Regions from separate parts of the Rhodococcus sp. P1Y genome, predicted to be linked through region 1. Evidence: predicted binding sites of a transcription regulator. Region 1 holds the regulator's gene; the other holds the start of a gene.
What was found. The regulator HspR, encoded in region 1, represses chaperone genes until heat shock. The targets are predictions, from matches to a motif close to ANNTGAGTNNNNNNNACTCANNT.

Region 1 (4,122 bases):
ACGCATCGAGGAAATCCGAGTGACCGTATCGGGCGAGCATAACCGTCGAATTGCCCGAGAACGCTCGTGGACCAAACTCCTTGACACAAATATGTTGGGCCCCATCGAATTACAGGTCTTTTCAGCAACTGTTCGAGGGCTTAGGATTTCGAGCGTCGATCAAGATCGAACTTGTGCCAATCGAAACGGGGTAGGCGAATCGTGACTGTCGCTGTCGGGGCGGGCTTGAAAGAACCAGCGAAAAAGCGGAAACTACCGTCGCCCGACCTGTCCTCTCGACTGACCGAATGTCGCGACTTCTTCGCCCTCCCGGAGCTCTCGCACCTCCCGGCCGAACGAAAGTCTCGGGCGCTGGACGAACTCCGAGCGACCGGCACCTACGTTCAATCCGCCGAGGAGATCCTGATCGGCGCGAAGCTGGCATGGCGAAACCACGCGCGGTGCGTCGGGCGAAAGCACTGGCGCACGCTCAAGCTTCTCGACGCCAGGCATGCCACCACCGCCGAGGACATCGCCGACGCATGCTTCGAACATCTTCGTGTGGCGACCAACGGGGGCGCTCTGCAGTCGGTCGTGACCGTCGGCCCACCCCCGCTGCCCGACGGTCGCGAATACCGAATCATCAGTCCGCAACTCATTCGGTACGCGGGATACCTGGGTGACGACGGTTCGGTTGTCGGCGACCCGGCGCACCTCGACCTCACTGCCCTTGCGATCCGGCTCGGCTGGCGCGGCGAAGGAACTGCCTTCGACGTGTTGCCGTTGATGATCCAGACACCCGAAGAACCGATTCGATGGTTCGACGTTCCCCGTGAGCTGGTTCTGGAGGTCGACTTCGAACATCCGAACTACCGATGGTTCGCCGGGCTCGGACTGAAGTGGCACGCGGTGCCTGCAGTCTCGAACATGGACCTCGAGATCGGCGGCGTTCGCTACCCGTGCGCACCCTTCAACGGGTGGTACGTCAACACCGAAGTAGGTGCCCGAAACTTCAGCGACACGGACCGGTACGACATGCTGCCGACCATCGCGAAGAAGCTTCGCCTCGACATGAGCTCGGACCGCACCCTATGGAAGGACCGCGCGCTCGTCGAGCTCAACCGAGCCGTCATCCACAGCTTCCGCGAGTCGGGGGCGTACATGGTCGACCACCACACCGTCGCCAAGCAGTTCGTCGACCACGTCGACCGCGAAGCCAAAGCAGGACGGGAATGCCCGACGGACTGGTCGTGGATCAATCCGCCGATGTCGTCCGGCATCACCCCGACGTTCCACCGGCTCTACGATCCGCCGGACATGGACATCAGACCGAACTTCGTCTCGCGTGGCTCGTCGGGATGCCCGTTTTCCTGAGGTCTCAAGTGAGCGAATGTCTCATTCGGTCACCCTCGGCCAACACCCGAACACGACGAAGCCCGCCGACGCACTGGCATCGGGGGGCTTCGTACAGATTCAACGCTGGTTGCGCGGCTTCCAGACTACGAGAGCATTGCGCTGGATGGGCACGAGATCTCGTCGGTAACCGGCGTGAACGTTTGCCAGTTCCTGTGCGAGTTCGGACACCCGCGCTTGTAGTGCCTCGACCTGATTCGTCAGCTCGATTATTCGCTTGATGCCCGCGAGGTTGACGCCTTCGTCCTGCGACAGCCGCTGCACTTCGCGGAGAAGCGCGACGTCACGAGGTGAGTATCGACGCCCACCTCCGGTGGTCCGGTGCGGGGTCACCAACCCGAGGCGGTCGTAGGTTCGCAGGGTCTGGGCGTGCATTCCTGCCAACTGGGCCGCGACGGAGATCACGAACACCTGGGCGTCGGGATCAGCTTGTCCGGGAGTGGACTGACCCGATCCTGGCAGCGGGGGAACGGTCATCAGACACCTGCCCACCCGGCCCGCGGGTCGAATCCGCTGGCCTTTTCGGCTTCCAGATATGCCTGCAACGCTTCGGTTGCCGGGTCGTCGAGCTTTTGTGGCACTGCAACCTTGACGGTGACCATCAAGTCACCGGGGTTACCCGTCTTCTTCGGAACGCCGCGACCACGGACTCGGAGTACTCGTCCGTCGACCGTTCCCGGTGGGACTTTGACGCCGACGCGGCCGTCGAGAGTCGGGACGGACAGCGTCGTTCCGAGCACGAGTTCGCCGTAACTGACCGGAACGGTGACCGTCAGATCGTCACCGCTGCGTCCGAATACCTTGTCGGGGCGGACGCGGACCGTGACGTAGAGATCGCCCGACGGAGCCCCGCGCAGCCCGGCTTCGCCTTGGCCGGCCAGCCGGATCTTCTGGCCGTCGGACACTCCCGGTGGCACGCGGACGGTGATGGTTCGGGTGCGGTTCTGGACGCCGGTACCGCGGCAATCGACGCATGGGTCGTCGATGATCGAACCGGTTCCGCGGCAGTCGTCGCACGGCTCGCTGAAGCCGAACGCGCCTTGGTTGCGGTTGACGACGCCTGCGCCGTTGCATTTGGGGCACACCCGCGGGCTGGTTCCTGGTTTCGCTCCGCTGCCATGGCACGTCGTGCACGACGACGGGCTCGTGAGGCGCAAAGGAACGGTGACGCCCTGCGTCGCTTCGCGGAATCCCAGAGTGGTCTCGGTTTCGACGTCGCTTCCGCGGCGCGGGCGGCTGCTCGCCGGCCGTTGTTGCGTCCCGCCGCGGTTGAACAGACCACCGAAGAGGTCGCCGATGCCGCCGTCGCCGCCGCCACCCTGCCCGAAGATATCGCCGACGTCGAAGCTCTGTCCGCCGCCGCCGAATCCTCCTGCGCCGGGGCTGAAGCCTCCACCGCCGCCTTGTCTGCCGAAGCCACCGGAGGCGAAGAGGCGCCTGGCCTCGTCGTACTCCTTGCGCTTTGCAGCGTCGGCGAGAACGGCATGGGCCTCGCTGACTGCCTTGAACTTCTCTTCGGCAGAGGCGTTCCCCGGGTTGGCGTCGGGATGGTTGTCCCGTGCCAATTTCCGGTACGCCTTTTTGATCTCTTCTGCACTTGCGCTGGAGGAAACGCCCAGCTCCTTGTAGAAGTCCTTCTCGATCCACTCCCGCTGGCTCACCGGGCGTTTCCTCCTCTCGCGCTATCTCTTTTACTGCTCCTCGGACGCAGGTGCATCCGATTCTTGTACTGCATCCACAACGCCGACCATCGCGGTACGGAGAACACGATCGCCGAGCTTGTAGCCCGGACGCATCAGAATCCCGACGACGGGTTGGCTGCCGTCACCCTCATGGGACACGGCTTCGTGGATGGCGGGGTCGAACGTGTCGCCGACCGCGCCGAACGTCGCCAAGCCGATGTTGGTGAACACACCGGCGAGCTTGTCCGCCACCGCTTTGAGCGGACCTGTTTCCAGGTCGCCGTGCTGGCGGGCGCGCTCGAGGTCGTCGAGCACCGGGAGCAGCTGGGATACGACGGACGCCTTGGCGTTGTCGATGACCGACTGCTTGTCCCGGTCCGTGCGACGCCGGTAGTTGGCGTACTCGGCTTGCAGACGCTGCAGGTCGGACGTGAGTTCCGCGACCTGTGTGTCGCGGGGGTCCTCTTCTACCTCTGCCTCGACCGCCTCTTCGGAATCCACCGAGCCGGGTTGCGGCGCGGCGCCGGTGCCCGCGAAGGGCTCCGGAACTGCGTCGCCTTCCCGAGGCTCACCGGTCTCGGGATCGATCTTTCGCTTGTCCACGAAAGTAACCGGTTCCTGCTCGGTGTTAGGCAGATCGTGGTCGCTCTCGCGGGGGGTCACTTCTTGTCCGCGTCGTCCGCGGGCTCGTCGACAACTTCTGCGTCGACTACACCGTCGTCAGCAGCCTGAGCGGAGCCTTCTGCGCCGCCCTGCTCCTTGGCCTGAGCCTCGTAGATGGCGGTGCCGAGAGCCTGCGACTCGGTCGAGAGCTTCTCCACGGCGGTCTTGACTGCCGAGATGTCGGTGCCCTGCAGAGCCGTCTTGGCCTCTTCGATGGCCGTCTCGACGCGTCCCTTGAGCTCGGCGTCGACCTTGTCCTCGTTGTCCTTGACGAACTTCTCCGTCTGGTGGACGAGGGACTCGGCCTGGTTGCGAACCTCGGCCTCTTCGCGACGAGCCTTGTCCTCGTCTGCGTGAGCTTCCGCGTCGGCGACCATGCGGTCGA
Region 2 (4,122 bases), 530 kb from region 1:
CCATGCCGCCGCTGCGGTTGCATTACCGGCAGCAAGCAATCCCATCAGCATAAGCATGGCGGTACGTCGATCGAAACGATTGTGCCGGACAATGATCGGAGCGGCGACAGCTGCCGTCACACCTGTGATGGTCACGCTCAGGCCGACTGTTCCCGTCGTCACACCGAGATCGTCGGACACTGGAGTGAGCAAACCTATCGGAAGCATCTCCGAGGTGACGACGATGAACGTGGCCGCGGTGAGCATCGCGACCGCGACCCACCTCGACTCGGTGGCGTCGTACGATTCAGCAGTTCGCATTCCAGTAGTCACAGAGCACTACGTAATCAGCTGCCGAGGAGGTGAACAATGATCGATTCCTGACCGATCGATCACCGCTATTGAACGATGACCGCGCCCTGTCTGCGGCGATGCCCCCGGACGAACGGAAGGACCGAAGAGCCATGGCAGTCGAGATCCGCGAACTCGAAGTGTTCGTATGCCTGGCACAGGAGCTACATTTCGGCCGCACCAGCGAGAAGATGTACCTGTCTCAGGCACGGGTGAGTCAACTTCTGCAGTCGCTCGAGAAAAGGATCGGCGGACGCCTGTTGGAAAGAACCAGCCGACGTGTCCGGCTGACTCCTCTCGGACAAGAGTTTTACACCTCACTCGTGCCGGTACTCGATGATCTGCGGTCGGTACTCGATGACGTGACCGATCGAGCGAAAGATGCCGCCGGCGGCCGGCTCCGGCTTGGATTTCAGGGCCCACCGAACGACATCGTGTTGGACGCAGTCCGACGGTTCGAGGAATGGAACCCGGGCTGTGAACTGACCCTCGTAGAAATACCGCTGTCCGACCCGTTCGGTGCTCTGCGGCGTCACGAGGTAGATGTTGCCGTGGTGCTGATGCCCGTCCGTGAAGCCGACCTTGCACTCGGACACAGTTTCTCCCGGCAGCCTGTGATGCTCGCACTGAGTGCGGCCCACGCGAGCGCGAGTCAGTCCGTCATGTCGGTCGAGAACTTGGCCGACATTCCGCTCTACACCGTCGAGAGCGACGCCCCGATGTATTGGCAGAATGCACAGACGCCTGCACGTACCCCTGCCGGAATCCCTACCAGGACCCGCAGTGTGGCGACCATGGAGGAAGCGATCACCGCTACCAGAGCAGGACGAGGCGGAATGCTGCTGTGCTTGGCGTGCACCGAGCGATACGACCGCCATTCGCTGGCTTTTCTTACGGTGACGGGCATCGAGGAGTCCGTCTTGACGCTGGTGTGGACGCGCGATCACGAGAACGAGCGGATCCGGCAATTCGATCAGGCGCTGGCAGCAGCTGACGCGCAGCTGTCGAGCAGTCCCGAATAATTAGCTCATGGACTATGAGATCGCCCTCCGAACCCTTCTGAGCTGGGCGACGCAGAACGTCAACGTGAGAGCCGTCGTTCTCACTGGATCCGCCGCGACGCACGAGCAGCATCCGCTGTCGGACCGGGATGTCGAGCTTCACGTTCGGGACACTGCTCCGCTCGAAGAGGACGATTCGTGGTGGAGCGAACTCGGTGAGGTCCTTGCTGTCGAACGATTGGAGAACGGCGACGACGAGCCGACGCGACTGGTCTACTACGCAGGCGGCAAGCTCGACTTCACGCTGATCGGCGCAAACGAAGGATGCGGGCACTACGATAGGCCGTTCGAGGTGCTACTCGACAAGGATGGTCTGACAGAGACTTTCGCGATACATCCGATCGAACCCCAACTTCCACAACAGGACTCGTTCGACGAGTGTTGCAACTGGGCTTCGGCGGCTGCGTTGATGTCAGCTAAGGCGATCGTTCGGGACGAACCATGGTCCGTCATGTCGCGGGACGGCGACCTCAAGGCCGAGCTGTTAAGGATGATCGAATGGGATCACAACATCCGGTACGGAACGGCACGCGATGTGCGTTTCCTCGGCACGCGAATGCGTCAGTGGATGGACAGTGACATACAGGCTCGTCTCCTGGGGTGTTGGGCTACGTTCGGCGGCGACAGCGATCGGGCTCTGTCGACGACCCTCGAGCTGTTCCAAGAGCTAGCCGAGCGAGTCGCGGAGGGCACGAATCTGAGGCGTTTCCATCACGTGGCCGTACGGGAGGAGGTCGACCGAATACTGTCCACGAACCGCGACGTCGCCGAGTAGTGCGACGGGCGCAAGCACTGATTCCGCCCACGGAGAACATTGCGACCTCGGGGAACACCGCTGACGGAAAAGAAGTTGAGTCGTCATAGCTCAACTCCCTGGAGGTCCAGTAATGTCCGATCCCATTCGTTTACCCGTCCTGTTCCTGACCGATCCCGTCGTGCTTCCGGGCATGGTTGTACCCGTTCAACTCGATGAGGCTGCCCGCGCCGCCGTCGACGCTGCCCAGGCATCCGACGACGGACGACTTCTGGTGGCGCCCCGTCTCGAGGACCGATACGCCTCCTACGGCGTCGTGGCATCCATCGTGCAGATGGGTCGACTCGCCACAGGAGAGCCCGCGGCCGTGCTGAAGGCCGAGACACGTGCGCACATCGGGCACGGGGTCAGCGGCCCAGGTGCAGCTCTGTGGGTCGAAGCCGAACCTGTCGACGACGCCGTGGCCACCGACGAAATATTCTCCGCAGCCAACGACTACAAACAACTGGTCGTCGCCATGCTGCAGCGGCGTGACGCCTGGCAGGTCATCGATTCGGTGAACAAGCTCACCGACCCCGGTGCCATTGCCGACACCGCCGGGTACGCGTCATATCTGACCGACGTCCAGAAGCGTCAGCTGCTCGAAACCCCCGATGTAGGTGAACGTCTCGAGCTTCTGATCGGGTGGACCAAATCCCACCTCGCGGAAGTCGAGGTGAACGACAAGATCTCCAGCGATGTTCGCGACGGCATGGAGAAAACCCAGAAGGAATTCCTGCTGCGTCAGCAACTTGCTGCCATCCGGAAGGAACTGGGCGAGGACGAACCCGACGGCGCCGACGACTACCGCGGACGCGTCGAGTCGGCCGATCTGCCGGACAATGTCCGCGAGGCCGCAATGCGCGAGGTCGGCAAGCTCGAACGCGCCAGCGACCAAAGTCCCGAATCCGGTTGGATACGAACCTGGCTCGACACCGTGCTCGAACTCCCGTGGAATACCAGCACGACGGATCAGACCGACATCGCCGCTGCGCGCGAGGTTCTGGACGCCGATCATCACGGTCTGGACGATGTCAAGGATCGCATCGTCGAGTTTCTGGCAGTCCGGGCACGCCGCGCAGAACGCGGCATGAACGTGGTGGGTGGACGTGGTTCGGGTGCTGTCATGGTGTTGGCTGGCCCTCCCGGGGTTGGCAAGACCTCCCTCGGCGAATCCGTCGCACGATCGTTGGGCCGCAAGTTCGTTCGCGTCGCACTCGGTGGCGTGCGCGACGAGGCCGAGATCCGTGGGCACCGTCGCACGTATGTCGGTGCGCTACCTGGACGCATCGTCCGTGCCATCGGTGAAGCCGGTTCGATGAATCCCGTCGTGCTGCTCGACGAGATCGACAAGGTCGGCTCCGACTATCGCGGTGACCCCAGCGCCGCTTTGCTCGAGGTTCTCGATCCCGCCCAGAATCACACGTTCCGCGATCACTATCTCGATCTCGACCTCGATCTTTCGAACGTGGTGTTCCTGGCCACTGCCAATGTGATCGAACAGATCCCGGGGCCATTGCTCGACCGTATGGAGCTCGTCACGATCGACGGGTACACCGAGGACGACAAGGTGGCGATCGCGCGCAACTACCTGCTTCCACGTCAGTTGGACAGGGCTGCAGTGACGTCCGAGGAAGTCGATGTCACCGACGATGCGCTTCGCAAGATCGCGGCCGACTACACCCGTGAACCCGGTGTGCGTCAATTCGAACGGCTCTTGGCCAAGGCGTTACGCAAGGCTGTGACCAAGCTGGCGACATCACCGGACGCGCTACGGATCGACGAACCTGCACTGGTCGACTTCCTCGGTCGCCCGCGGTTCACCCCGGACGCCCATGAGCGGACGGAAGTACCGGGCGTGGCAACGGGTCTGGCGGTTACCGGTCTGGGTGGTGACGTCCTGTTCATCGAGGCTGCATCCACCGACGGGAAGCCCGG

Region 2: lon (endopeptidase La) is a predicted target of HspR. The motif match lies at 2,240-2,262, and genes of this name have one in related genera.

The regions. Positions count from the first base shown of each region.
Region 1 is NZ_CP032762.1:1,587,432-1,591,553, reverse strand. Features, by position in the region: gene D8W71_RS07495 (nitric oxide synthase oxygenase) at 226-1,353, shown strand; gene D8W71_RS07490 (heat shock protein transcriptional repressor HspR) at 1,453-1,869, opposite strand; gene dnaJ (molecular chaperone DnaJ) at 1,869-3,053, opposite strand; gene grpE (nucleotide exchange factor GrpE) at 3,084-3,737, opposite strand; gene dnaK (molecular chaperone DnaK) at 3,734-4,122, opposite strand, start outside.
Region 2 is NZ_CP032762.1:1,057,315-1,061,436, forward strand. Features, by position in the region: gene D8W71_RS05015 (MFS transporter) at 1-300, opposite strand, end outside; gene D8W71_RS05020 (LysR family transcriptional regulator) at 444-1,352, shown strand; gene D8W71_RS05025 (aminoglycoside 6-adenylyltransferase) at 1,360-2,166, shown strand; gene lon (endopeptidase La) at 2,279-4,122, shown strand, end outside.